DNA from 2 places in the Tsukamurella sp. II2bb genome. Region 2 is predicted to be linked to the other one. Evidence: predicted binding sites of a transcription regulator. Region 2 holds the regulator's gene; the other holds the start of a gene.

Region 1 (14,261 bases), on a different contig from region 2:
CGAGGAACTCCTCGTTGGCGCCGTTGCCGTACATGTCGGCGGTGTCGAAGAAGGTCACGCCGGCGGCGAGGGCGGCCTCGAGGGTGGCGCGGGCCTCCTCGGGGTCGGCGGTGCCGTAGGCGTGGCTCATGCCCATGCAGCCGAGTCCGAGGGTCGAGACCTGCAGGTCGCCGAGGGTGCGGGTGGGAAGCATGTCAGTCCTCCTGGGAGTGATGGGGTTCGACGGTGTCGGTCGGCTCGTCGGCGCAGTCGCCGAGCGCGCCGCCGTAGGTGGCGATCTTGTAGTCGATGACTGCGAGCGAGTACTTGAGTTCCTCGATGTGCGCGGCGGTGCGGGCACGGTGCGCCTGGAGCAGGGCGAGGCGGGCGGGCACCGTCGGCGGGCCACCGTCGACGAGCTGGATGTACTCCGTGATGTCCGCGATCGGCATGCCCGACAGGCGAAGCCGCGTCAGGAAGATGACGCGCGCGATCGCCTGCGGACCGTAGCGCCGGTGTCCGGCACCGTCGCGGTCGACGGTGACCAGCCCGATCCGTTCGTAGTACCGCAGCGTGTGCCCCGAGACGCCGACCAACTCCGCCAGTTCGGCGACGGTGAGCGGCCCCTGCTGTGCCGGCCCGGCGAGGATCTCGGCGGTGTTCGGCAGCGGCCCGCGGGTGCGGACGGCGGCGGCGAGTTCGTCTTCGGTGTGTGCGACCACGTGGGCAACGCTAGGCCTTCGAGCGCACTCGAAGTCAAGGACGTTCTCCCGGGGAAGATCGGGTCCGCTCCGGCTGCGGCGGCGTCCACGGCCGGACGAATCCCAGGTCGCCCATGCCCTCCGCGGCGGCGACGAGCTCGTACCCGGTGGCACCGTCGATCTGCTCGCGCAGGATGTCCGCGTGTCCGGCGTGGCGGGCGACCTCTTCGATGATGTGCAGCAGGATCCAGCGCACCGTCCACCCCGCGAAGCCCTCGGGAAACCACGGAGCCGGGCGCGCGGGCGCGACGACGTCGAGGTCCGCCTGATCTGCGACGGCCAGTGCGCGCGCGGCGGCGGCGTCGTAAGCGATGAGCAGCGAGGCGAGGCTCTCGCCTTCGGTGAGCCGGAAGTCCTCGCGCTCGGCCATGCCGTCGACGCGCGGATCCTCGAACAGTGCCGGCGCGGCCTGCGCGCGGGCCGACCAGGCGTCGACCGTGAGCGTGACGTGCTTGAGCAGCCCGCCCACGGTGAGTGCGCTACGGGTGGGGGACAGGCGGATCTGCTCATCGGTCAGGCCGAAGGCGGTGTGCCGCAGACCATTGAGCTGCTGGCTGAGGAATCCGCGTAGGCCTACGCGTTCGGAATCGGCGGGCGGCGCCATGAGTGGCATGAGGGCTCCTTGTCGTCCGTGATCGTGGTTGTCCGTGGTCGGGTGACGGGCTCGTCGGGTCTGAGGACAGTCAACCTCGAGCCACTGACAGGTTTTTACGGAACATCGAACATGTCGTCGGAGAAATACCTTGTCAAGACCTATTCTCGTTCGAATAATATCGGTAGAATACGAAGGTATGAGCAGTTCGGATGACGCCTTCACCCTGGGCCGGCGGGTGGTGACCCCGCTGCCTGCGGTGTTCGACGATGCGGTGTCCGAACTGACCGTGGGGGGTGCGCTCTCCCGCCTGCGGGTGCTCACCATCGAACAGAACCGCCTCGAAGCCGAACGCTCCGCCGTCCTGACCCGGCTGTATGAACTCCGCGATGATGCGCGGCGGGTGCGGGAGGAGTCCTCGCGGCGGTTCGTCGATGAGTGGGATGAGTTGGTCGCGGAGGTCGGTGCCGTGCTCGGGGTCGGTCGGATGGCGGCGGGGTCGGCGGTGCATCGGGGGTTGGATCTGCGGGAACGCTGCCCACGCCTGTTCGCTCTGTTCGCCACCGGGGCGGTGGGGTTGCCGGTGGTCCGGGAAGTGCTGCGGGCTTCTGCTGCGGTGCTGGATGAGGATCTTGCTCGGGAATTCGATGAGCAGGTCACCGCCTGGCTCACCAATCGGACAGGTCAATCCGTGACGGTCGGCGCGGTCGCCGACGCCGCGAAAACGATCCTGACTCGCATCGACCCCGCCGCGGCGCGGGAAACCCCACCGGTGGCGCCGCGGGAACGGCTGGAGTTCCACGCCCGCACCGACGGCCTCGTCGATCTGGAGGCGGTGATGCCGAAGGATCAGGCATTGCGCCTGTCGGCGCAGATCAACCCCGTCGCGCGGTCCGTGTGCCGGGATGATGGCCGGACGCTGGGGCAGCGGCAGGTCGCTGCCCTGGTGGCACTCGCCGAAGGCTACGAGAGTCTGGGCTGCCTGTGTGGGAAGGACTCCTGCGAGCTGCGCGAGCCGAAGCCCAGGGGCGGCGCGGTGTCGCAGGAGATTCAGGCGTTGGCGGTGATCGTGCTCAACGAGTCCGACCTCGCCGACATCCACCCCGGTGGCGCGACCGCTACGGCCGAGACCGACACCGCCCCACCGGATCCGAACCTGTTCACCGAGAACGCATTCGAATTCGACAGCCCCGGCGATGCCGCCGACTGCGCTGACGCGTCAGACACCTCTACTGACGTGGACGAAGTCGATGAGGTGGCCGTTGGCGACGCTGATGTGGACGGTTCGCTCGGCGGCACTGCTTCCGGCTCGGCTGCGAGTAGCGCAGACGTCGACGCCTCGGACGTCGATGACGACGGCGCCGCTGCTCCCGACGTTCCGGGCGCTGATGCTGGCGCCGCCGACCCGGACGACCCGTGTGATGCGAATGATGCTGATGACACCGATCGTGCGGGCGGTGAGCCCCCTGGACGACCTGGCCGTAGCTCGGGGGCGGTGATCCTGACCGGGGAGTCGGGGATCACGGGACCCGTCACCGTCGAGCAGGCGGGGGAGTTGATCGCCGCCGCGCGGACGCAGTGGCGGGTCCTCGGGCGTCGGGACCCCGCGACCGGGGAGATCCATGTCCGCGGTGCGGGTGGGTATCGGCCGACCTGGTATCAGCTGTTGGTGATGCGTCTGACATACCCCACCTGCGTCTTCCCCGGCTGCAGTGTGCCGTCGGATCGGTGCCAGGCCGATCACGTCGACGAGTACGACCGCGACGACCCCACGGTGGGTGGGGCGACCACCGTCGCCGGCAGCACCGGGCCGGGAAATCTGGTGCCGCTGTGCGGGTTTCATCACCGCATCAAGACCGAGACCGGGTGGCTCTCCGATGTCCTGGCCGACGGGACCGTCGAATGGCGCCACCCCGCCGGCGGGGTCTACACCGTTCCACCTGGTATGGCCCGTGAGCTCCTCCCCGGTCTCAAACAGATCATCTGGGACGCCCCTGCCCCCACACCCACCACACCGAAGAGTCCCGACGGACTCCAGACGGCGGCGAAACGAAAAGCGAAAGCCCGCCGCGCCCTGCGCGCCAAGAACCGGCTCCTGCGGCAGCAGCGCCGCGAACGCCGAGCTGCCGAAGCCCACGCACGGCAGCGGGCGGAGGAACGCGCCGCAGCCGAAGCCGCCGGCCAGACCTACGACGAGACCGCCCCGCTCAAACCTCCACCGTTCTGAGGAACAGAGATGCTGAGGAGCGGACGATGAAACGTCAGTGCGACCGTGCGGTCCAACGACCGTCCCGCCGGGAGATCGTGATCGGGTGGTCGAAGGCGTGGCTGATCGTGTCGGTGGTCAGCACCTCGTCGACCGGGCCGGCCGCGGTGATCCGGCCGTCGCGGATCAGGACGGCGTGGGTCGTGGTCGTCGGGATCTCCTCGAGGTGGTGCGTCACCAGGATCGAGGCGAGTTCGGGGTGGGCGCGCCGGGCACCGTCGACGGCGGTCAGGAGGATCTCGCGGGCGGCGAGGTCGAGGCCCGTGGCCGGTTCGTCGAGGAGGAGCAGCGCCGGCGCGGCCATGAGCGCGCGGGCGATCAGGGCGCGTCCGCGCTCGCCCTGCGAGAGCGTCGGCCATACGGACTCCGCGTGCCGCGCCATGCCGAGGGCGGCCACGAGTTCGTCGGCGCGCTCCCGCTGCTCGGGGGTGGGGGGACCAGCGCGGCGGGAATTCCGGTGTGTTGGTCAGGCCGGTCAGCACCACGTCGCGCACCGTCAGCGGCGCGTCCAGGCGGTGTCGCGGGTTCACGTGCCCGATGTGGGTGCGCAGCTCGCGCATGTCGACTCGGCCGAGGCGGTTACCGAGCACCTCGACGGTGCCGCGGGTCGGGTGGGTGACCGCGCCGCACAGCCCGAGCAGCGTCGACTTGCCGGCCCCGTTCGCACCCAACAGGACCCAGTGCTCGCCCCGGCGTACGGTGAGGGAGACGTCGTCGAGGAGGGCGCGACCGTTGCGGACCAGATCCACGTGGTCGATGCGCAAGACGTGCGGGGCGTTCGTCTCGGTCATTGCCTACCTCCTCAATTGATTGGATGATTGTATGACTGCGCACCGGTGGGATCCATCCCAGTACCTCCGCTACGGCGACGAGCGCACGCGTCCCTTTCTCGACCTGCTCGCGCGGGTTCCCGGTGACGCGCGCACCGTCGTCGACCTCGGGTGCGGGCCGGGCAACGACGTCGGGCCGCTGCGGGCCCGCTGGCCCGAGGCCACGATCCGCGGCGTCGACTCCAGCGAGGAGATGATCCGGCGCGCCCGCGCCGATGTCAGCGACCCGCGCGCGAGCTTCGAGACCGGGGACGCCGCCGCGTGGCGCCCGGCCGGCGAGCGACCCGACGTCATCGTCTCGAACGCCATGTACCAGTGGATCGATCGGCACATCGACCTGCTGCCCGCCGCCGCCGACGGGGCCGCCCGCGCCTTCGCCTTCCAGGTGCCGGGCAACCAGGACGCCCCCTCGCACGCCCTCCTCGCCGAGACGGCGAAGGCGTTCGGGATCACCGACTTCCGCCGCGTCGACGTTCGCGACCCCGCCGAGTACCTCGCGGCCCTACAGCGCCCGGGGTGGAGCGTGGACGTCTGGGAGACCACGTACCTGCACGTCCTGCAGGGCCCCGACGCGGTCTTCGAGTGGATCTCCGGCACCGGGGCGCGCCCGGTTCTCGCGCAGCTCGACGGTGCCGAGCGCGATGCCTTCGTCACTCGGTACAAGGCGGCGTTGAACGCCGCCTACCCGCCGCGGGACTTCGGGACGGTGCTGCCCTTCCGCCGCATCTTCTGCGTCGCGTCGCGCGACTGAGGCGAACCCGGGCGAGCGGCTCAGGTCGGAGGTGCCGCCCGGTCCAGCGCGTAGTCGCGGAAGGCGCGAACGGCCCGGGGGAGCGCCGTATCGGTGCGCCACAACAGGCCGACCTCGCGGGTGGGCGCGGGACCGGACATGGGGACGAGCACCAGGCCGGGCGGCCACAGCGGGTCCTCTTCGACCGGCAACAGGGCCACGCCGAGACCGGCCGCGACCAAACCGGCGACGGTGAACGCCTCGGACGACTCGAAGGCGATCCGAGGTCGGAAACCCGCGGCGGCGCAGCGCTCCTCGAGAATGCGCCGCAGGCCGAACTCGGGGTGCATCGTGATGAAGTCCGCGTCGGCGGCCTCGGAGAGGTGCACCGACGGCCGGTCCGCGAGGGGGTGCCCGGCGGGGACCGCGAGCGCGAGGCGCTGCACCGAGAGCAACCCGAAGGCGACCGCGCTGGTGGTCGGCCGGGGCGAGACGATCGCGAGGTCGGCCTCGTCGGCGAGCACGCGCTCGGTCACCGTCCCGGCGGCGAACTGCGAGAGCTCGAAGCCGACGCGCGGCTCCCGCCGCCGGAACCCCGAGACGAGTCGCGGGACCAGGACCACGCCGAAGGAGTGCAGGAAGGACAGCCGGATCGTGCCCTGGGACGGGCTCCGCTGGTCCGCGATCTGCGCCCGCGCGGCCTCCAGCTCCGCGTGCGCGCGCCGGGCGTGATCGAGGTAGATCTCGCCGCTCGCGTTGAGGACGAGGCGTCCGTGCCGCCGGTCGAACAGCGGCGCCCCGATGCCTGCCTCCAGTCGTGCGAGCGTCCGCGAGAGGGTGGGCTGCGTGATCCGCAGGGCGGCCGCCGCATCGGTCATGTGCGCCGTCTCGGCCAGTGTGATGAACCGCACAAGGTCGTCCGAGGTGCTCGGCGTGGGTCTACCACCTGCGGTCATGCGTACTTTCTATCAGGCATGAAAGATCCATGCATTTCACACATCGGCGGATCGGGAGCAGGGTCGTCTGGCATGACCGCCACCGTCGACCGCATCGGGAACGCACCGCTTCGGGCCGGGACTCCCGCGTACCGTCGCACCACCCTGGCGCTCTTCGTGGCGGGCCTGACCACCTTCGGCTCGATGTACTCGACTCAGGCCGTGCTCCCCGAGCTGACCCGGGTCTTCGGCGCCGCGCCGGCCGTCTCGGCCCTCGCGGTCTCGGTCACCACGGGTGTTCTCGCGCTGGCGATCATCCCCGTCAGCGCACTCTCCGAGCGCTTCGGCCGCACGCGCGTGATGACGGTGTCCGCCGTCGCGGCGGTCCTGCTGGGCCTGCTGATCCCGCTGTCGCCGACCCTGCCGATGCTGCTGGTTCTCCGTGCGCTGCAGGGGATCGCGCTGGCCGGAGTCCCCGCGGTGGCGATGGCCTACCTCGCGGAGGAGGTCGACGGGCGCGACCTGGGCGGGGCCATGGGGCGGTACGTCGCGGGCACCACCATCGGCGGTCTGCTCGGGCGCGTCGTGACGGCAGTCGGGCTGGACCTGGTGCCATGGCGCGGCGCCATGGAGCTCTTCGCGGTCGCGGCGGCCGCGCTCACGGTGGTGATGATCCGGACCCTTCCCGCCTCCAGGTTCCACGAGCCCGCCCCGGTCTCCGTCGGGACGACGGTGCGGGGCATGCTCGGTCACCTCCGCCGGCCCGCGCTCGCGACGCTCTTCGTACTCGCCTTCCTCCTGATGGGCGGCTTCGTCAGCGTCTACAACTTCCTCGGATTCCGGCTGCTCGCCGAGCCCTTCGCCTTCGCCCCGGGCGTGGTGGGGCTCGTCTTCCTCATCTACCTCGCGGGCACCGTCTCGTCCGGCGCAGCGGGCCGCCTGGCCGACCGGATCGGGCGGCGCCGGGTGCTCCTGGCCGCCATCGCCACGATGGGCGCTGGCCTGGTCCTCACGCTGCCGGATTCGACGGTGGCCGTGCTCGCCGGGATGGTGGTCTTCACCGCCGGCTTCTTCGCGGCGCACAGCGTGGCCAGCGGCTGGGTCGGCGTGCTCGCCGTCGAGCACCGCGCCGAGGCCTCGTCGGGCTACCTCTTCTGCTATTACGCCGGATCGTCCCTCGTGGGTGCGGCGGCGGGGCTCGCCTTCGCCGCGGCCGGCTGGCCGGGGATCGCGGCCGCGGTCGGCGTGGCTGTCGCGGCGGCGTTCGTCCTGGTCGTCGCCGGGCTCCCCGGTTCGGCCAGCGCGCGAGCGAGGTGCTGAGTAGCGTCGACGCCATGCGCATCGGAGTTCAGCTTCAGCCCCAGCACTTCACCGAGTACCAGCAGCTGCGCGACGCGGTCGCCAAGCTCGAAGACCTCGGTGTCGACGTGGTCTACAACTGGGACCACTTCTTCCCCCTCTCCGGCGATCCCGACGGCACCCACCTCGAGTGCTGGACGATGCTCGCCGCCTGGGCCGAGCAGACCTCCCGCATCGAGATCGGTGCGCTGGTCACCTGCAACAGCTACCGCAACCCCGACCTGCTCGCCGATATGGCGCGCACCGTCGACCACATCTCCAACGGTCGCCTGATCCTGGGCATCGGTTCCGGCTGGTTCCAGCGCGACTACGACGAGTACGGCTACGACTTCGGCACCGCGGGTAGTCGTCTCGACGACCTCGGCGCGGCACTGCCGCGGATCACGGAGCGCTGGGCCAAGCTCAATCCCGCCCCCACGCGCGACATCCCGATCCTCATCGGCGGTGGCGGGGAGAAGAAGACGCTGCCGCTGGTCGCGCAGTACGCCTCGATATGGCACTACTTCGTGGACCTCGAGACCTACCGGCACAAGTCCGGCGTGCTGGCGCGGGCGTGCGAGCGGATCGGCCGGGATCCGAAGGAGATCGCGCACAACGTCGCCATCCCGCGCGGAATCGGGGTCGACGGTGCCCTCGCCTTCGCCGACCAGCTGGTCGCCGAGGGGGCCACGGAGTTCACCGCCGAGCTCGCGGCACCGGCCTTCGACTACACCGTCATCGAGGCCCTCCTGCGCTGGCGCGACGGGCGGTAGGGACCTCCCGGTCCGGTCGGGACCTGTACAGGGACGATCGTCCCTGGTGGGCACCGTCGCGTCGGGATGAGAGTGGGACTGCGGGACCGTCCTGCACCCCGACCCGAGGAGTCCGCCATGGAGCAGTTCACCGCCGGAACCACCGTCCTCGACCGCGAGCAGGCGGTCGAACTGCTACGGCGCAGGGACGTCGGACGCATCGTGATCGCCCTCGGGGGAGAGGCCGAGATCTTCCCCGTGAACTACGTGCTCACCGACAGCGGAGACGTCCTGTTCCGGACGGGCCCAGGGAGCAAGCTCGCGTCCGCCGTCGTCGCGCGCGAGGTGCTCTTCGAAGTGGACGAGATGAGCGGCGACCAGGCGTGGAGTGTCATCGTCCGCGGGCCGGCGCGGGTGCGCACGGACTCGTCCGCGCTCTCGGTGGTGGACGCGCTGTCCCTGCGCCCCTTCATCGACGACGGCAAGTTCGAGGTCGTGGAGGTCCGTGCCGAGCGGGTCAGCGCCCGCGGCTTCGGCCGCACGGAGCCCTGGTTCTGACCCGCCGGGACATCGGCCGGGCGGTTTGATGAGCGGCATGCGCCGCCCCGGGCTCGCCCACTAAGCTCACCGGCATGACCTACGGCACACTGATCCTGCTCCGTCACGGCGAGAGCGAGTGGAACGCGTCCAACCAGTTCACCGGCTGGGTCGACGTGGCGCTCACCGAGAAGGGCCGCGGGGAGGCGGAGCGCGGCGGCGAGCTGCTCAAGGAGGCGGGCCTGCTGCCGGACGTCGTCTACACCTCGTTGCTGCGTCGCGCGATCACCACCGCGAACCTCGCGCTGGACGCCGCCGACCGGCACTGGATCCCCGTGGTCCGCGACTGGCGCCTCAACGAGCGGCACTACGGCGCGCTGCAGGGCCTGAACAAGGCGGAGACCAAGGAGAAGTACGGCGACGAGCAGTTCATGCTGTGGCGCCGCAGCTACGACACGCCGCCGCCCGCGATCGACCCGGCGAACGAGTACAGCCAGACCGACGACCCGCGCTACGCGCTGCTGCCGCAGGTCCCGCTCACCGAGTGTCTGCTCGACGTGGTCAAGCGCTTCGTCCCCTACTACCAGGCCGTCATCGAGCCGCAGGTCGCGCAGGGGAGGACGGTGCTCGTGGCCGCGCACGGCAACTCGCTGCGCGCCCTGGTCAAGCACCTGGACGGGATCTCCGACGCCGACATCGCGGCGCTCAACATCCCCACCGGCATCCCGCTGACCTACTCCTTCAACGAGGACGGCACCGTCGCCAACCCGGGCGGCACCTACCTCGACCCCGAGGCCGCCGCCGCGGGGGCCGCCGCGGTCGCCAACCAGGGCGCCAAGTAGTCCTCGATCTTTCGACGGGGCGGTACCGATACGAATCGGTACCGCCCCTTAAGTTTCTCCTCAGGCACCCGCGCCGCGCAGGCGATAGTTTGGATCACATGGCTGACGTGACTGTGACCCACTCCCCGGAACAGGAGCGCTACGTGCTCACCGTCGACGGAGATCAGGCCGGCTACCTCGACTACGTGGACGAGGTGGACGTCCGGGTGCTCACCCACACCGTCGTCGATGCGGAGTACGGCGGTAAGGGCTACGCCGCCGCGCTCACGCGCGCCGCTCTCGACGATGTCCAGCAGACCGGCAAGAAGGCCCGCGCGGTATGCACCTACGTCGCGAACTACGTCGCGAAGCACCCCGAGTACGCCGCCGTTGTCGAGGACGCCGCCGAGCGGTAACCCGGTGTTCACCGGTCGTTCTCAATGTGAAGTACCACCGGAGAACCTGGGTACACTGACCGCGTGACTGTGGCCCTCTGTGTGGTGTCCGCCCTGGTGGGCGCCCTCATCGGTTGGCTCGCCCGGCGCGTGAAGCAACGGGTCGCGACGGCCGCACCCGTCGGTCCGCGGCGGATGACGGTGGCGGAACTGCAGCGCGCGGTGATCCGCGACTCGCCCACCGGTCTGGTGGTCGTCGACCGCTTCCGCGACGTGATCGCCTGCAACGCCCGCGCCGAGGAGTTCTCCCTCGTCCGCGAGCAGCTCCTCGACGACCGCGTCTGGCGGGCCGCCTCCCGTGTCCTCGAGACCGGCGTGCCGAGCACCGTCGAACTGACCGTGGCGCGCCGCTCCGACCGGGCGAGCATCGCGCTGCGCTGCCGGGTTGACCTCATCGAGGGACTGCAGCCCGACGAGCAGTACGCGGTGGTCTACGCGGACGACGACACGGAGAACCAGCGGATGGAGGCGACTCGCCGCGATTTCGTGGCGAACGTCTCGCACGAGCTCAAGACCCCGGTCGGCGCGATCGGCCTGCTCGCCGAGGCACTGCTCGAATCCGACGACGACCCGGAGGCGGTGCGGCACTTCGGCTCGCGCGTGCTCTCCGAATCCACCCGGATGGGCAACATGGTCAACGAGCTGATCGCGCTCTCCCGCCTGCAGGGCGCCGAGAAGCTGCCCGACCTCGGCAGCGTCGAGGTCGACGACGTGGTCGGCGAAGCGGTTGCGCGGGCGCAGGTCTCGGCCGAGGCGAACAACATTTCGCTCATCGTCGACGATCCCTCCGGCCTCGAGGTCCGCGGCGACGACACCCTGCTGCTCACCGCGCTGTCGAATCTCATCTCCAACGCGATCGCCTACTCGCCGCAGAACACCCAGGTCTCGATCAGCCGCCGCAAGCGGGTGATCGACGGGGTGGCGTCGATCGAGATCGCGGTCACCGACCGGGGCATCGGCATCGCCCCCGAAGACCAGGAGCGCGTCTTCGAGCGCTTCTTCCGCGTCGACAAGGCGCGGTCCCGGATGACAGGCGGCACCGGACTCGGTCTCGCCATCGTCAAACACGTCGCCGCGAACCACGGCGGCACCATTAGGCTCTGGAGCAAGCCGGGCATGGGATCGACCTTCACGCTGGTACTGCCGGCGCCGGTCGAGTCGGGCGCGGAACCTGCAGAGCGCGATGACCACAGTGAGGATGTACTGCGGTGACACACGTACTGATCGTCGAGGACGAGGAGTCGCTGGCCGACCCTCTCGCGTTCCTGCTCCGCAAGGAGGGCTTCGAGACCACCGTCGTGGGCGACGGGGCCGAGGCGCTGCGGCACTTCGAATCCGCCGGCGCCGACATCGTCCTCCTCGACCTGATGCTGCCCGGGATGAGCGGCACCGAGGTGTGCAAGCAACTGCGCGCCCGCTCGTCCGTGCCCGTGATCATGGTGACCGCGCGCGACAGCGAGATCGACAAGGTGGTCGGGCTCGAGCTCGGCGCCGACGACTACGTCACCAAGCCCTACTCCGCGCGCGAGCTCATCGCCCGGATCCGCGCCGTCCTCCGCCGCGGTGTCGACACCGCCGCCGCGGACGGCCTCGACGACGGCGTGCTCGAGGGCGGTCCGGTCCGGATGGACGTGGAGCGGCACGTGGTCACCGTCGGGGGAGAGGCGGTGACCCTGCCGCTCAAGGAGTTCGACCTGCTCGAGTACCTGCTGCGCAACAGCGGACGGGTGCTCACCCGCGGGCAGCTCATCGACCGCGTCTGGGGCGCCGACTACGTGGGCGACACCAAGACCCTCGACGTCCACGTCAAGCGCCTGCGCGGCAAGATCGAGGCGGACCCGGCCAATCCGAAGCACCTGGTCACCGTCCGCGGCCTGGGCTACAAGCTCGAGCCCTAAGACTTCACTCCGCCCGCCGCGCTCCGCGTCGGCGCCTCCCATTACTGGTAAGACCACTTGACCACCGGACCTGATGCGGCTACGGTTCCGGCATGGAACTGAACCCGGTGACGAAGCGGTCCGCCGCCGACGAGGTGCACGACCAGCTGCTGAATCAGCTGGTCAGCGGTGCCGCGCCGGTGGGCTCGCGGCTCCCCAGCGAACGCCGGCTCGCCGAGGTGCTCGGCGTCTCGCGGCCCGTCATTCGGGAGGCGATCGCCCGGCTCGCCGCGTCGGGCCACGTCGAGGTCCGGCAGGGCGACGGTGCCATCGTCAACGACATCACCCGGACGGGCGGGCTCGACCTGCTGCCGCGCCTGCTCGTCGCCGCGCCCGACGGTGCCGTCATCGATCCGTCCGTGGTGCGCAGCGTGCTCGAGGTGCGCGAACACCTCGGGCCGTGGATCGCCGAGCAGGCGGCCGCGCGCTCGGCCGAGGCGCTCACCGGCCCGCTCGCCGCGGCGCTCGCCGCGATCGAGGGCGCTGGATCGGGCGCGGAGCAGCAGGCCGCCGCCCTCGCCTACTGGGAGCACCTCGTCCGGGGCGCCGATTCGATCGCGATGACGCTGATCTTCAACGGCATGCGGCGCGTCTACGAGCCGATGCTCGGCATCGTCGCGGACGCCGTCGCCGCGGCCGAACCCGCCGACCGCTACCGCGCGCTCACCGCGGCCGTGCTCGGCGGCGATGCCACCGCCGCCCGCGCCGCCGCGACGGCCGTGCTCGGCGGCGCCACCGGCGTCCTCGGCGGACTCCTCGACCAGATGGAGCGGCCGTGACCACCATCGACCGCGCGGCCCGGCGCCGCGTCACCCTCGCGGCGGCGGGCCGGGAGTTCCTCCGGCACCCGACGCCGTGGATGATCCTGGCCTTCCTCGTCGGCACCCTCGCCGCGCGCGTGCTCGCCGGCGGGGGAGGCCTCGTCGACCTGTGGGCGCCGCTGGTCTTCGCCGCGCTGTTCCCGTTCCTGGAGTGGGTGATCCACGTCTTCGTGCTGCACTGGAAGCCGCGCACCGTCGGGCCGGTCACGCTCGACACCCTGCTCGCGCGCGACCACCGCCGGCACCACGCCGCGCCCCGTGACGTGGACCTGGTCTTCATCCCCACCCGCGCGCTGCCGTGGGTGATCGCGGGCCTGGGCATCGCGGCGCCGCTCGGCGTCGGCGCGCTGATCGGTGCCCCGCTGCACGCGACCCTGACCTTCATGCTGGTCGAGGCGGCCTTCCTGCTCGGCTACGAGTGGACCCACTACCTCGTGCACACCGACTACCCGCCGCGCAGCCGCGCCTACAAGGCCGTCTGGCGCAGTCACCGTCTGCACCACTTCAAGAACGAGCACTACTGGTTCTCGGTCACCACCTCGGGCACCTCCGACCGGGTGCTGGGCACCTACCCGGACCCCGGCACCGTCGAGACCAGCCCGACGGCCAAGAACCTGCACGGCCTGGACGGGCGCGGTTAGAGCTCCACGTACTTCATGTCGAAGCTCTGCCGCTCGGTCGCGGCGGCGGTCGCGGGGTGCACGGCCACCAGGGAGTCGCGCCGCGCCGCGCACTCGCGGGCCAGCACGGCGTAGGCCTCCTCGCCCAGGAGCTCCGTCAGCTCCGGCGCGTAGCTCTGCCAGACCTGCTGCGCGCCGACGTGCGCCTCGGGCGAGCCCGTGCAGTACCACTGCAGGTCCAGGCCTCCCGGTCCCCAGCCGCGGCGGTCGTACTCGCCGATCGTGGTGCGCAGGATCTGCTCCCCGTCGGGCCGCTCGACCCACTCCTGGGTGCGCCGGACGGGCAGCTGCCAGCAGACGTCGGGTTTGACGGTGAGCGGTTCCACGCCGGTCCGCAGGGCCATGGCGTGCAGGGCGCAGCCCTCGCCGCCGGGGAACCCCGGGCGGTTGAGGAAGATGCAGGCACCGTCGTACCTGCGGGTCCGCAGGGCGGGCTCGTCGTCGAGGTCGTCCTCCTCGAGGTAACCCTTCTTTCCCAGCCCCTTGCCGCGGAACTGCCAGTCCGCGTCCGTGAGTTTCGCGACGGCCTTCTTCAGGCGCTTGCGATCGTCCTTGTCGGAGAGGAAGGCGCCGTGGCTGCAGCAGCCGTCGGTCTCGCGGCCGGGCTCGATGCCGTGACACGACGCCGTCCCGAACATGCACGTCCAGTGCGAGAGCAGCCAGGTCAGGTCAGCGGCGATCAGGTGGCTCGGATCCGTGGGATCGGGGAACTCCAACCACTCGCGCGGGAAGTCCAGGGGTACTTCCGGAACGGGCCGCCGCAGGCCGGGCATGGGAAGGTCGGTCACAGCGCCCACGGTAGTCGGGTCTAGATTGTTGCCGTGAGA
Region 2 (14,261 bases):
GAAGCAGGCCCGCGACACCAAGCGCGGCGCGCGCCGCCGATCCGGCGTGCCCGCGGTGGCCATCGCCGGGTACACGAACGCGGGGAAGTCGAGCCTGCTCAACGCGCTCACCGACGCCGGTGTGCTGGTGCAGAACGCGCTCTTCGCCACGCTCGATCCGACCACCCGGCAGGGCACCCTGACCGACGGTCGCGACGTGGTTCTCACCGACACCGTCGGTTTCGTGCGGCACCTGCCCACCCAGCTCGTCGAGGCCTTCCGGTCGACGCTGGAGGAGGTCGTCGACGCGGATCTCCTGCTGCACGTCGTGGACGGCAGCGACGTGATGCCGCAGCGCCAGATCGACGCGGTGCGCGAGGTGCTCCGCGAGGTCGCGGGGGAGCGGGAGGCGTCCCTGCCGCGGGAGCTGCTGGTGGTCAACAAGATCGACGCCGCCGACCCGGTGGTCCTCGCCCAGCTGCGGGTCGCGCTGCCGGAGGCGGTCTTCGTCTCGGCGCACTCCGGCGAGGGCGTCGACGAGCTGCTCGAGCGGATGACGCAGCTGATCACCGTCGGAGACCTCGAGGTCACGGCGCTCCTGCCGTACGACCGAGGCGACCTGGTCGCCCGGATCCACGCCGAGGGCACGATCCTGGACGCCGACCACGTGGCCGAGGGGACGAGGATCACCGCGCGCGTGCCGGGGGCGCTGGCGGGGCTGCTGGCGCAGTACGGGGTCTAGGAGCGCACAATCGTCGCATGAGTGCACCGGTGACCACGCCCCTCCTGTCCGTGGTGGCGCGCGCGGCGCTCGCGCTGCTCCTCGGGCTCGTCGTGGGCGGCCTCGTCGGCGCGTTCGTGGACGGCACCCTCGGCGTCCTCGTCGGGATCGGCGCTGCTGCGGCGGCCTTCGTCGCGATGGGATGGGCGATCCTGTGGCCCCTCGATGCCGCGTCGACCCGGGCCACGGTGCAGCGGGAGAACTTCCGCCCGCGCGTCGCGGAGGTCGTGGTCGCGGTGATCGCGCTGAGCGGCCTGGTCGCGATCGTGGCGCTGCTCATCACGGGCAAGTCGGGGCATCGGGACGCCGGCGCGGCGGCCGCGCTGTTCGCGGCGTTCGCGGTGTGGGCCGCCCTGCACCTGACCTATTCGACGCAGTACGCGGCCCAGTACTACGGCGACCCCGGTGACGAGGCGGGCGGGATCGACTGGAACGGTCCGGCGGCACCCACGTACCGGGACTTCTTCTACTTCAGCTACAACCTGGGGATGACCTACCAGGTGTCGGACACCTCGGTCTCCTCGCCGGCGATCCGCAGCGTGGTACTGCGGCACTGCCTGCTCTCGTACGTCTTCGGGACGCTCATTCTCGCGACCGCGATCAACCTGGTCGTGGGCATCGTCTCCGGTTAGCCCGAGCCGGTCGCGCCGTCGAGGAGCAGTTCCACGAGCGCGGCGGCCTTGTCGGGCTGGGGCGGGGTGCCGATGATCATGTCGGACCACAGGAAGGACTCGGCGAGCCGCACGATCGCGTACGCGAGGTCCGCACGCGTGACGCCGTGGGCACCGTCGGGCGGGGGAACGGCGAGGTCACCGAGCCAGCCCTGCACCCACGTGACGAGCCGGGCCTGGACGACGCTGCCGCCGGACTGCAGCACTCGCATGGCGAACTCCGGTTCGTCGGCGGCGAACGCGGCGAGCGGCGGATACTCCCGGACCTCGTGCGCCAGGCGGGTGAAGGACCGCAGGAAGGCGGCGCGATCGCGACTCGGCTCGTCGGCCTCGACCCGGGTGATCGCCTGCGCGATGCCGAGCCAGATGGCCTCTCCGACCACCTGTTCCCGCCCGTCGAACCACCGGTAGAGCGTGGCCCTGCCGACGCCGCTCGCCTTCGCCAGCTGTCCCAGATCGATCCGCCGCCCCGCGCGGAACCAGTGCGCGGCGCGGCGGATCACCTCGATCTGCTTGTCGCCGTGCTCCGGATGAGACATACTCGTATTTTGTCTCGCCAGTGCGAGGGTGTCAACGAGCGGAGGACCCGGATGGACGTGACGTTCACAGCGGCGGAGGAGGCGTTCCGCGAGGAGGTGCGGCAGTTCCTGGACACGCACCTCACCGACGATCTGCGCGCCGCCGGCGACCTCGCCACCAGTGTCTACTCCGAGCACGAGGCGAGCCTGGCCTGGCAGGCGATCCTGCACGAGCGCGGCTGGGCGGCGCCCGCGTGGCCCGTGGAATGGGGCGGCTGCGACTGGACAGTCGCGCAGCACTACATCTTCGCTCGGGAGTCCGTGCTGGCCGGCGCACCGTTCCTCTCGCCGATGGGGATCCGGATGGTGGCGCACGCGATCATCCGGTTCGGGACGGAGGAGCAGAAGCGGTTCTTCCTGCCCGGCATCCTCGACGCCTCGGTCTTCTTCTGTCAGGGCTACTCCGAGCCCGAGTCGGGATCGGACCTGGCGTCGCTGTCGATGCGTGCCGAGTCCGACGGGGACGATCTGGTCCTGACCGGTTCGAAGATCTGGACCACCCACGCGCGGGAGGCGAACTGGATGTTCGCCCTGGTCCGCACGTCGAAGCAGGAGCGCAAGCAGCAGGGCATCACCTTCCTGCTGGTGGACATGACGGCGCCCGGCATCGAGATCCAGCCGCTGGTCATGGCCTCCGGCGAGGAGGTGCAGAACGTCGTCTTCTTCGACCACGTGCGGGTGCCGAAGGCCAACGTGCTCGGCAGGATCGACGACGGCTGGACCGTCGCGAAGTACCTCCTCGAGTTCGAGCGCGGCGGCGGCGCATCGGCGCCGTGGCTGCAGGTGTCGCTCGACCGTCTCGCCGAACGGGCGGCGACGGTGCCGGGCCGGGCGGGCCGCCCCCTGTCCGAGGACGACGACTTCCGGCTGCGGCTGGCCGAGCTGCAGGCGCGCGTGGACGTGCTGGAGATCCTCGAGCACCGCTCGCTCGCCGTGCTCGCCGCCGGGGGCAATCCCGGGCCGGCGGCATCGATGCTCAAGATCCTGGGAACCGAACTGAGCCAGGCGGTCACGGAGTTCATCCACCTCAGCGCGGGCCCGCGCGGCCGGGTCTACCAGCCGCACGTCACCCGCCCGGGCGGACCCGTGGTCGACTACCTCCCGCCGGCCGACGGCGCGCACAGCGGTGACCCGTGGCAGGCCGTGGCGCCGCTGCGCTATTTCAACGATCGTGCGGGCTCGATCTACGCGGGCTCCAACGAGATCCAACGGAACATCCTGGCGAAAGCGGTATTGGGGCTGTAGATGGACTTCACACTCACCGACGAACAGACGATGCTGCGCGACGCCGTGCGGTCCTACCTCGCCGGACGCTATCCGCTGGCGCCGTCGCGGAGCGCCGCGCGCTCGGCGGAGCGCTGGCAGCCGTCCGTCTGGGAGGCCTTCGCCTCCGAGCTGGGCATTCTCGCCGCGCTGGTGCCCGAATCACTGGGCGGGCTGGGCGGCGGGCCCGAGGAGATGATGGTGATCGCCGAGGCGCTCGGCGGAGCGCTCGTGGTCGAGCCGTACATCGGCACCGCCGTCGTGGGTGCCGCCCTGCTCCGCGAATCGGGCGGCCCGGTCGCCGACGGGCTGCTGGCGTCCATCGCCGAGGGCGGCGCGCGGATCGCCTTCGCCCTGACCGAACCCGAGTCGGGACGCGAGAGCTGGGACGTCCGGATGCGGGCGCTATCCGACGGTGACGGCTACCTCCTGTCCGGGGCGAAGATCGTGGTCGCCGACCTGCCCCTGGCGACGCACCTGATCGTGGCCGCACGCACCGGCGGCGACCGACTCGATCGCGACGGCCTCTCACTCTTCCTCATCGAGTTCGACCCGCAGTCCCCGCCCGCCGGGATGAGCGCGCACTACTTCCGCACGATCGACGATCACCACACCGGCGACCTGGTGCTGCGCGACGTCCGGGTGCCGGCCGCCGCGCTGCTCGGCGCCGAGGGCGGAGCGTGGGAGGTGATCGAACGCGCCCTCGACGACGGTGCCGCCGCCGTGTGCAGCGAGGCGGTCGGGATCATGCGGCGTGTGGTAGCTGAGACCGTCGAGTACGCCAAACAACGCCGGCAGTTCGGTGTGCCGATCGGTTCGTTCCAGGCGCTGCAGCACCGCATGGTGGACATGTCGCTCGAACTCGAACAGGCCGTGGCGGCGACCTATCTCGCGATCCTCCACCTGGACGCCGATCCGCAGGTACGGCGGAGGGCCGTCTCCGCGGCGAAGATCACGATCGCGCGGGCGGCGCGATTCGTGGGCCAGAACGCCGTGCAACTGCACGGTGGTATGGGCATGACGGAGGAACTCGCGATCGGTCACTGCTTCAAGCGGCTCACCGCGATCGAGACCGAGTTCGGTTCCGCGACGGACCACCTGCGCAGATACGCGGACGTCAGATCCGGCGCATGACCGTCACGACCTTGCCGAGGATCACCGCGTCGTTGCCGTGGATCGGGTCGAACGCCGGGTTGTGCGGCATCAGCCAGATGTCGCGCCCGGTGCGGCGGAAGGTCTTGACCGTGGCCTCGCCGTCGAGCATCGCGGCAACGATGTCGCCGTTCTCCGCCACGGACTGCTGCCGTACGACCACCCAGTCACCGTCACAGATCGCGGCATCGGTCATCGACTCGCCCACCACCTTGAGCAGGAAGAGCGAGCCCTCGCCCACGAGCTCGCGGGGGAGGGGGAAGATCTCCTCGACCGCCTCCTCGGCGAGGATCGGCCCGCCGGCGGCGATCCGCCCGAGGACCGGGACGAAGGCGGGTTCCGGCATCCGGTCCTCGTCCTCCATGACCTTCTGAATGACCTGAGCGGTGCGCTCCTCGGCGCCCTGGACGTTCACGGCGCGGGGGCGGTTCGGGTCGCGGTGCAGAAAGCCGAGGCGCTCCAGCGTGCGGAGCTGATGGGCGACCGACGACGTGGACGTGAGCCCCACCTCGTCACCGATCTCGCGGATGCTGGGCGGGTACCCGCGCTCGCGCACGGAACGGCGGATCACTTCGAGGACCTGCTTCTGGCGGCGGGTGAGGTGATCCTCGGAGACGTTGCCCTGCGCATCGCGGAAGCGCTTGTCCCGGTGCTGAACCTGTCGTTCTTCTGTCATGTGTCGCTCCTCACGCCCGTTCTGTTCCGCCTCCACTCTAGTCCAGCTCGGACGTGCTGACAAACATCTGTTCGAGAAATTTCTCCGCGTGTCTTCCGCTCGCCACGGGGGTGTGGTAGAAATCGAACAGAAGTTCTCTCGAACACCTGCACGCACTCCGGTGTGACTGGTGGGGCTGGATGGAAAAACTTGTCAGTCCCCTCCGATAGACCTGTGGTGAGCGAGAAGGAACCGCTACCGATGTCAGGAGAGACCATGACCGCGATCATCGATCGAGACGTCATCACCGCAGCACAGAACGATGGCGCCCCGGCGCCGGCACTCGTGCGGCACGGCTCCGCCGCTGCTGATCGTCGCGGCGCCACCCGTGCTCGCGGGGTCTCGCCCCGGCTCGCGCGCAGCCGTTCGTCGGAGTCCTCGGCCCTTTCGATCACCCCGTCGAACGGGAGTGCCGAGGGGCTTGTTCGAACGGTGCCGGCGGCCGTCCGGGTGACGGGCGCGCGCGGATCCGCTCGGCGCACCGTCGAACGTCCGGGCGTGCGTTCGGCGGCTCGGCGCGCACCGCTCGGCGCCTCGCGGGTCGGGGGCTGCGCCCGCCGCACCCCGGGTCCGTCGATCGCCGCGTGCGTGCTGTTCGCCGCCGGGGTCTTCGCCGCGCTGCTGGTGCTCTTCGGCGGGGCTCCGCAGGCGGAGCCGGCACCGGCGGGCGCCGCGCAGCCCGCGCTGACGTCGGTCGTCACGGTGCGCTCCGGCCAGAGCCTCGAGCAGATCGCCCGCGAGATCGCCCCCGGGCGGGCGCCCGCCGCGGTGATCGCCGAGATCAGCGAGATCAACGGCCTGCAGGACGGCCGTGTCCACCCGGGCCAGACCCTGGTCACGCCGCGGTACTGACCGATCATCAGCGAAGGAGATGCGACGATGACCACCCTCATCTCGATAGTGGATTCCCGGCAGCGCGGGCGCTCGGCCCACCTCGGCAACGTGCTGCCGTTCCCGTCCCGCGTATCCTCAAGGGCGAGATCGCGGGGCGCGGCGGTGGCAGGGGCCACCGTGCTGCAGCTGCCCCGCCGGACGTCCGAGCGCAGCCGCGCGGGAGGTGGACCCATGTACTGCCCGTTCTGCAAGAACGAGGACACGCGTGTGGTCGATTCACGTGTCTTCGACGACGGCCAGGGCATCCGCCGGCGCCGCTCCTGCAATGCGTGCGGTCGCCGCTTCACCACCGTCGAGAGCGCCGTCATGGCCGTCGTCAAGCGCAACGGCGTCACCGAGCCCTTCAGCCGGGAGAAGGTGGTCAAGGGCGTGCGCCGCGCGTGCCAGGGTCGCGATGTGGCCGAGGACGATCTGCACAAGCTCGCGCAGCAGGTCGAGGAGGCCATCCGGGCCACCGGCGTGGCCGAGGTCCCGGCCAACGAGGTCGGTCTCGCGATCCTCGGCCCGCTCCGGGATCTCGACGAGGTCGCCTACCTGCGCTTCGCCTCGGTGTACCAGGGCTTCTCGTCCATCGAGGACTTCGAGGCCGCGATCCGCGATCTGCGTGCCCGCGCCGCCGCGGCGGACCCCACCGACGCGGCGTAGCTGGCACTGTTCCTCGGCCGAGGGCCCTCAGCCGAGGGCGGCGATCGCGCCCAGCACCTTCTTCTCGGAGACGGAGCCGACCGTCCCCAGTGACTGCGCGAACAGGCTCACGCGGAGTTCCTCGATGAGCCAGTGCACCTGCTCCAGCGCGGCGTCCCGGCGGTGTTCGGGGAGGGTGTCCAGCTTCGAGGTGAGGGCGGCGTAGACCCGGTCGAGCGTCGCCATCCCGCGATCGTCCCGGTCGATCGAGCCGGGCAGCGCCGCCCACCGTGCCGCCGCTGCGGCGGCGTACCTCGGGAGGTGCTGCAGATGCACGCCGGGCGTCGCGGCGACGAAACCCGGGAACAGGAGGGCGTCCAGCTGCTCCGCGATGTCCTCCGCCGCGTCTCGCATCGCAGGCGGCGCCGAGGCGATCGCGCCGCGGACCTCCGTCACGGTGGCCACGGCGGTCGCCACGTGCGCGAAGTCCTGCTGCAGCTCGGCGCCGAGCCCCGCCCGCACCGTCGCGGCGAGGGCGGCGAACTCGTCCGGAGTCCACGCCAGGCCCGCGCGGGCGCGCAGATCGGTGATCGCGCGGCGCCGGCAGTCGGCCAGGAGGTCCATCGGCGTCGCGTAGGGGCTCTGCGAGAGCGCGAGCCGCTCCCGCTGTCCGACGGACTGGAGGACCGATTTGTGCGCCGCCGGAAGGACGTTCGCCAGCAGCACGTCCAACGCGGCGCCCATGAGCGCCCGCTGCTCCGCCTCGGCGGCCACCACCTTCACGCCGGCCCGGTCACCGTCGGGATAGAGCGTGCCGAATCCGGTGACCCGGCTGCCCCGCACCTCGGTGTCGACGGTGCGCGGCACATCGCCGAGTGTCTCCGCCGTCCACTGCTTCGCCGGCGCCCGTTCGTAGGCGCCGGCCCGCGAGGAGAGGTCCCGCTGCACGGCCGCGCCGAGCTTGCGCTTGAGCGCGTCCAGGTCCTTGCCGGAGCCGAGGACCCGCCCGTCGTCGCCGATCACCGTGAATGTCACGCGCAGGTGATCCGGGACGGCGGCGGGGGAGAAGTCGCCCCCACGGATCACCGTGCCGGACAGCTGCGTGAGCTCGCGCGCCAATCCCTCGGTGAGCGGCTCGGCGCGAGGCGTCAGCCGCGCGAGCGCGGCCGCGGCGAAGTCCGGCGCGGGCACGACCTCGCGGCGCAGCTGCTTGGGCAGCGACTTGATGAGCGCGACCGCCAGTTCCTCCCGCATGGCGGGGACGAGCCACTCGAAGCCGTCCGCGCGCACCGTCGCGAGGTCCTTCACCGGGATCCGCGCGGTCACGCCGTCGTCCGCCGCGCCCGGCTCGAACCGGTACTTCAGCGGCATCTCGATGCGGCCCTGCAACCACGTCGTCGGATAGGCCTCGGCCGTCACCTCGGCGGCACCGTCGGAGAGTAGATCGTCCTCGGTGAAGTCGAGGAGGGCGGGATCGGTGCGCGAGGCCTTTTTCCACCAGGAGTCGAAGTGCCGCGCCGAGACGATGCCCTCCGGCACCCGGCGGTCGTAGAAGTCGAACAGGCCGTCCTCGTCGACGACGATGTCGCGGCGGCGCGCCTTGTCCTCGAGGTACTCCGCGTCGTCGAGGAGTGCCCGGTTGCGGGCGAAGAAGGGATGCCGCGTGCGCCATTCGCCCTGCACGAGCGCGTGCCGGATGAACAGCTCCCGGGCGACGACGGGATCGATCCGCCCGTAGTTCACCGTGCGATCGGCGACCAGCGGCACACCGAAGAGCGTCACCCGCTCCTTCGCCAGCACGGCCTCCCGTTTGGTGGACCAGTGCGGCTCGGAGTAGTGGTGCTTCGCGAGCGGCCCCGCCAGCTTCTCCGCCCACTCCGGCTCGATCTTCGCGACGGTCCGCGCGAACAGCCGCGAGGTCTCCACGAGCTCGCCGGCCATGACGAACCGCGGCGGCTTCTTCGCCAGCGCCGAGCCGGGGAAGACGAGGAACTTCGCATTGCGGGCGCCCAGGAACTCCCTGCCGTCCGGCTCGCGCAGCCCGATCTGGGAGAGCAGCCCGGCCAGCATCGCCTGGTGGATCTTCTCGGGCGACGGTGCGGGCTCCCGGCCCAGCGATTCGACCTTCCAGCCCAGGTCCCGGCAGATCTGCCGGAGCTGCCCCTGCAGGTCCTGCCATTCGCGGATCCGCACGTAGTGCAGGAACTCCCGCTGGCACTCGCGGCGGAAGGCGCTCGAGCTGAGCTCGGCCCGGCGGTCGCCGAGGTGGCGCCACAGGTTGAGGTAGGAGAGGAAGTCCGAGGTGGGGTCGGCGAACCGGGCGTGCATCTGATCGGCGGCCTGACGGTGCTCGGCCGGCCGCTCGCGCACGTCCTGGATCGACAGGCCCGCGACGATGACGAGGACCTCGGGCAGCACGCCGAATTCGCGGGCCGCGACCAGCATCCGCGCCATTCTGGGGTCCACGGGAAGGTCCGCGAGCTGGCGGCCGACGGCGGTGAGCCGTTTGTGGCCCTCCTTGGCGTCTTCGAGAGCACCGAGTTCCTCGAGCAGGGCGGTGCCGTCGCGGACGGCGCGCTCGTCGGGAGGCTGCACGAACGGGAAGGCGGAGACCTCGCCGAGTTCGAGGGCCGTCATGGACAGGATGACCGAGGCCAGGTTGGTGCGCAGGATCTCGGGATCGGTGTAGACGGGCCGCGCGTCGAAGTCGTCCTCGGAGTAGAGGCGGATCGCGATGCCGTCGGAGGTGCGGCCGCAGCGCCCGGACCGCTGCTGTGCCGACGCCTGCGAGATCGGCTCGATCGGCAGTCGCTGCACCTTCGTGCGCAGCGAGTACCTGGAGATGCGTGCGGTGCCCGTGTCCACGACGTACTTGATGCCCGGCACCGTGAGTGAGGTCTCCGCGACGTTGGTGGACAGGACGATCCGGCGCCCCGTATGCGGTGCGAAGACGCGGTGCTGCTCGGCGGAGGACAAGCGGGCGTAGAGCGGCAGGATCTCCGTTCCGGGCTTGACGTGCGCGGCCAGTGCCTCGGCGGCGTCGCGGATCTCGCGCTCGCCGGAGAGGAAGACCAGCACGTCGCCGGGGGCCTCCCGGGAGAGCTCGTCGACCGCATGCACGATGCCGGTCACCTGGTCGAGCGGCTCGGTGTCGTCGGTCATCTCGTCGAGCGGCCGGTACCGGATCTCCACCGGGTAGGTGCGGCCGCTGACCTCGATGACGGGGGCGGGGGCACCGTCGGGCTTCGCGAAGTGGGCCGCGAACCGCTCCGGCTCGATGGTCGCCGAGGTGACGATCACCTTGAGATCGGGCCGGCGGGGGAGGATCTGCCGCAGGTAGCCGAGGAGGAAGTCGATGTTGAGGCTGCGCTCGTGCGCCTCGTCGATGATGATCGTGTCGTAGTCGCGCAGCAGCCGGTCGCGCGTGAGTTCGCGGAGCAGGATGCCGTCGGTCATGAGCTTGACCGAGGTCTTCGGCGAGACCCTGTCGGTGAACCGGACCGCGTACCCGACGGCCTCGCCCAGCTCCGTCTTCGTCTCCTCGGCGATGCGTTCGGCGACGCTGCGCGCGGCGAGCCGCCGGGGCTGGGTGTGGCCGATCATCCCGCGTACGCCACGGCCGAGTTCGAGGCAGATCTTGGGCAGCTGGGTGGTCTTCCCCGAGCCGGTCTCGCCGGCCAGGATGATCACCTGGTTCTCGGCGATGGCCTTGGCGATCTCCTCGCGCCGTGCGCTGACGGGCAGGTTCTCGGGGTAGACGATCGCCGGCACGGCGTCGCGGCGCTCGGCGAAGCGTCCCCGCGCGGTCTCGATCTCGCGGGCCAGCTTCGGCAGGTCGGACGGCTTTGCGCGCCCCAGTCGGGCACGCAGGCGCGTCTCGTCCCGGAGGGTGAGCGCGGGGTCGGCGTCCGTGCCGAGCGCGGCGTACAGATCGCGCTTCGTGGAAGGGAGGAGCTGTCCGTCGTCTGCGTCCCTTCGTACGGCGCGCGCCTGCTGCTCAGTCATTTGCTCTATTTTATGCCTATGAGCGGACAGGGACCCACGACCTCATCGGCACTCTGGCACGGCTTCGCCGACATGGGCGCCGTGCAGCGCGACGGCGCCTTCGTCTTCGCCCGCGGCGAGGGCGCGTACGTCTTCGACACCGACGGCAACCGGTACCTGGATGCGACCGCCGGACTGTGGTTCGCCAACGTCGGCCACGGCCGGGCGGAGGTCGCTGACGCGGTGCGCGACCAGCTGCTCCAGGTGGCGCACGTCACCGGCTTCGGCGATGCCGCGACCGACACGACGGTGGCGCTGGCGAACCGCCTGCAGTCGATCGCCCCCGTGCCGGACAGCAAGATCTTCTTCACCTCCGGCGGCTCCGACTCGGTCGACTCCGCGATCAAACTCGCCCGCCGGTACTGGCAGGAGAAGGGGCGACCGGGGAAGAAGCTGATCGTCGGGCGGTCCAACGCCTACCACGGCATGCACGTGGGCGGCACCTCGCTCGGCGGCATCCCGGTGAACGCCGAAGGCTACGGCGGGGTGCTCTTCGACGACACGGCGACCATCGCCTGGGACGACGCGAAGGAACTACTGGGCCTCATCGAGCGCGTCGGCGCGGACTCGATCGCCGCGTTCGTCGCCGAACCCGTGATCGGTGCCGGCGGCATCCTGCCTCCGCCCGAGGGATATCTGCGCGAGGTGCGCGAGATCTGCCGCGAGCACGACGTCCTGTTCATCGCCGACGAGGTGATCACCGGCTTCGGGCGGATCGGCGGCGCATGGTTCGCGTCCAGCCGGTTCGATCTGCAGCCCGACCTGATGACCACGGCGAAGGGGCTCACCAGCGGCTACGTCCCGATGGGGGCGCTCTTCGTCGCCCCGCAAGTCGCTGAGCCCTTCTACGCCGGCGGCGTCTGGTGGCGCCACGGCTACACCTACGGCGGCCACGCTGCGGCCGCGGCGGCGTCGATGGCGGTTCTCGACATCATGGAGCGGGAGAACCTCGTGGTCGAGGCGTTGCGTCTCGAAGGAACGCTCCTGCGCGAGCTGTCCGCGCTCGGCGATCATCCGAAGGTCAAGGAGGTGCGCGGCGGCGTCGGCGCGGTCGCCGGCGTGCAGTTGCACGAGCCCGCGGAGGCCATGGCGATGGTGAAGAAGCTCCGGGCGCAGGGCGTCTCGGGGCGCGCCGCCGGCCTCGGCACGCTGCAGTACTCCCCGGCGCTGGTCGCGACCGACGATCAGATCGCCGAGATCGCGGCGGCGACGCGACGGGCCCTCGACGCCTGACGGCGCGGCGCGGCACCGCCGCCGCGCCGGGCCCGGGCGGGCCGGGGGCGGGGCCCGGCACCGTCGGGCCTGCCGGGTTGCACGGGGTTGCACGGCGATTGTGAACGATTCGTACCCGTGCGTAATGTGGTCCATGCCACACTTTCGGGCGTGAACGAAGACGAAACGGCAGCGGTCTACCGACGCGCCTACGACAGCAAGGAATTCCACGAGCTCCGCCGCAGGCTGGCGCTGTTCGTGATCCCGATCTCCGTGGCCTTCCTGCTCTGGTACGTCCTGTACGTGCTGCTGGCCACCTACGCGCACGAGTTCATGAGCCACAAGCTCGTCGGCAACATCAACGTGGCCCTGGTGATGGGTCTGGGGCAGTTCGTGACCACGTTCGCGATCACCTGGGCGTACGTCCGGTTCGCGAACAACACGGTCGACCCGATGTCCACGGGCCTGCGTGAGCACATCGAGGGCGAGCTCAAGGCCGGGGAGGCGGGCCGGTGACCGATCTCCTCGCCTGGGAACCGGGCACGATCACGGTCGGCCAGCAGGTCGGCTCCACCGCTCTGAACATCCTCGTCTTCATCCTGTTCATCGGCGTCACCATGGGCCTGGTCATCAAGGCCAGCCGCACCACGAAGAAGGCCACCGACTTCTACACCGGCGGCGCCACGTTCACGGGCCCGCAGAACGGCTTCGCCATCGCCGGCGACTACCTCTCGGCCGCCAGCTTCCTCGGCATCTGCGGCGCCATCGCGGTCCAGGGCTACGACGGCTTCCTGTACTCGATCGGCTTCCTCGTCGCCTGGCTGGTCGCGCTCCTGCTGGTCGCCGAGCGGCTGCGCAACGTCGGCAAGTTCACCATGGCCGACGTGCTCAGCTTCCGGCTGAAGCAGCGGCCGGTGCGGATGGCGGCCGCGCTCGCGACGCTCACCGTTTCGCTGTTCTACCTGATCGCGCAGATGGCCGGCGCGGGCGGCCTCGTTTCGCTGCTGCTCAACATCAAGGGCACCACCGGACAGGCGATCGTCGTCGCCGTGGTCGGCGTCCTGATGATCCTGTACGTGCTGGTGGGTGGCATGAAGGGCACCACCTACGTGCAGATGGTCAAGGCCGTGCTGCTCGTCGGCGGCGCGCTCCTGATGACGCTGATGGTGCTGGCCGCGGTCAAGGGCAACTTCTCGGACCTGCTGCAGAAGGCCATCGACGGCAGCAAGTCGGGCGAGAAGATCATCGAGCCGGGCCTCAAGTACGGCAAGACCGAGACCACGAAGCTCGACTTCCTCTCGCTGGCGCTCGCGCTGGTGCTGGGCACGGCGGGCCTGCCGCACGTGCTGATGCGCTTCTACACCGTGCCCACGGCCAAGGAGGCGCGCCGCTCGGTCACCTGGGCGATCGGACTCATCGGTGCCTTCTACATCTTCACGCTCGTGCTGGGCTTCGGCGCGGCGGCGTACGTCGGCGCCGACGTGATCGCCAAGGCCCCGGGCGGGGTGAACTCGGCGGCACCGCTGCTGGCGTTCTCGCTCGGCGGCACGATCCTCATGGCGGTCATCTCCGCGGTCGCCTTCGCGACCATCCTGGCCGTCGTGGCCGGCCTCGCGATCACCGCGTCCGCCAGCCTCGCGCACGACATCTACAACGGCGTGATCAAGCACGGCAAGGCGTCCGAGGAGGCACAGGTACGCGTCTCGCGGATCACCGTCGTCGTGATCGGCATCGCGTCGATCATCCTCGGCATCGGGGCGATGGGGCAGAACATCGCCTTCCTCGTGGCGCTGGCCTTCGCCGTCGCGGCGTCGGCCAACCTCCCGACGATCCTGTTCTCGCTGTTCTGGCGGAAGTTCAACACCACCGGAGCGGTCCTGTCGATGTACGGCGGCCTGATCTCGGCGATCGTCCTGATCGTCTTCTCGCCGGCCGTCTCGGGCAAGCCGACGTCGATGTTCAAGTCCCTGGACTTCCACTGGTTCCCGCTCGAGAACCCCGGCCTGGTGTCCATCCCGATCGGTTTCGGCCTCGCGATCCTCGGCACGCTCCTCGGCAAGCCGGATGCGGATCTGGCCGACAAGGCGGTCGAGATGGAGGTCCGCTCGCTCACCGGTGTCGGTGTCGAGAAGGCCATCGACCACTAGCCTCCCGCGGACGGGCACCGTCGTTCCCGGTCAGAGCGGGACGACCTCGCTGCCCGCCACCTCGTCCGTGCGCAGGGTGACGTCGAGGGCGGCGATGCGGCCGTCCTCGGTGAAGGTCACGTCGCCGAGCAGCAGGTATCCGGGCGCGCCGGGCAGCCGCACGGTGTAGCCGAGCACCCCGTCGACCAGCGCGACCAGCGC

What was found. The regulator LexA, encoded in region 2, represses DNA repair genes until DNA is damaged. The targets are predictions, from matches to a motif close to CGAACANNTGTTCG.
Region 1: a site for LexA is predicted at 1,460-1,473, ahead of AC21LY_RS21815 (HNH endonuclease signature motif containing protein). Genes of this name have one in related genera too.

Annotation. Positions count from the first base shown of each region.
Region 1 covers NZ_JBYPZI010000012.1:33,878-48,138, forward strand. Annotated here, with positions in the region: gene AC21LY_RS21800 (aldo/keto reductase) at 1-193, opposite strand, end outside; gene AC21LY_RS21805 (MerR family transcriptional regulator) at 195-701, opposite strand; gene AC21LY_RS21810 (DinB family protein) at 736-1,353, opposite strand; gene AC21LY_RS21815 (HNH endonuclease signature motif containing protein) at 1,571-3,559, shown strand; partial or broken gene AC21LY_RS21820 (ABC transporter ATP-binding protein) at 3,594-4,389, opposite strand; gene AC21LY_RS21825 (methyltransferase domain-containing protein) at 4,421-5,179, shown strand; gene AC21LY_RS21830 (LysR family transcriptional regulator) at 5,200-6,114, opposite strand; gene AC21LY_RS21835 (MFS transporter) at 6,187-7,413, shown strand; gene AC21LY_RS21840 (LLM class F420-dependent oxidoreductase) at 7,428-8,204, shown strand; gene AC21LY_RS21845 (pyridoxamine 5'-phosphate oxidase family protein) at 8,322-8,741, shown strand; gene AC21LY_RS21850 (phosphoglyceromutase) at 8,816-9,562, shown strand; gene AC21LY_RS21855 (GNAT family N-acetyltransferase) at 9,661-9,957, shown strand; gene AC21LY_RS21860 (sensor histidine kinase) at 10,021-11,208, shown strand; gene AC21LY_RS21865 (response regulator) at 11,205-11,894, shown strand; gene AC21LY_RS21870 (FadR/GntR family transcriptional regulator) at 11,987-12,712, shown strand; gene AC21LY_RS21875 (sterol desaturase family protein) at 12,718-13,395, shown strand; gene AC21LY_RS21880 (DUF3109 family protein) at 13,392-14,207, opposite strand; gene AC21LY_RS21885 (Ppx/GppA family phosphatase) at 14,256-14,261, shown strand, end outside.
Region 2 covers NZ_JBYPZI010000008.1:150,269-164,529, forward strand. Annotated here, with positions in the region: gene hflX (GTPase HflX) at 1-721, shown strand, start outside; gene AC21LY_RS18025 (DUF1345 domain-containing protein) at 739-1,392, shown strand; gene AC21LY_RS18030 (TetR/AcrR family transcriptional regulator) at 1,389-1,970, opposite strand; gene AC21LY_RS18035 (acyl-CoA dehydrogenase family protein) at 2,022-3,254, shown strand; gene AC21LY_RS18040 (acyl-CoA dehydrogenase family protein) at 3,255-4,406, shown strand; gene lexA (transcriptional repressor LexA) at 4,390-5,100, opposite strand; gene AC21LY_RS18050 (LysM peptidoglycan-binding domain-containing protein) at 5,356-5,991, shown strand; gene nrdR (transcriptional regulator NrdR) at 6,205-6,678, shown strand; gene hrpA (ATP-dependent RNA helicase HrpA) at 6,706-10,662, opposite strand; gene AC21LY_RS18065 (aminotransferase family protein) at 10,681-11,934, shown strand; gene AC21LY_RS18070 (DUF485 domain-containing protein) at 12,085-12,429, shown strand; gene AC21LY_RS18075 (solute symporter family protein) at 12,426-14,060, shown strand; gene AC21LY_RS18080 (sigma-70 family RNA polymerase sigma factor) at 14,091-14,261, opposite strand, start outside.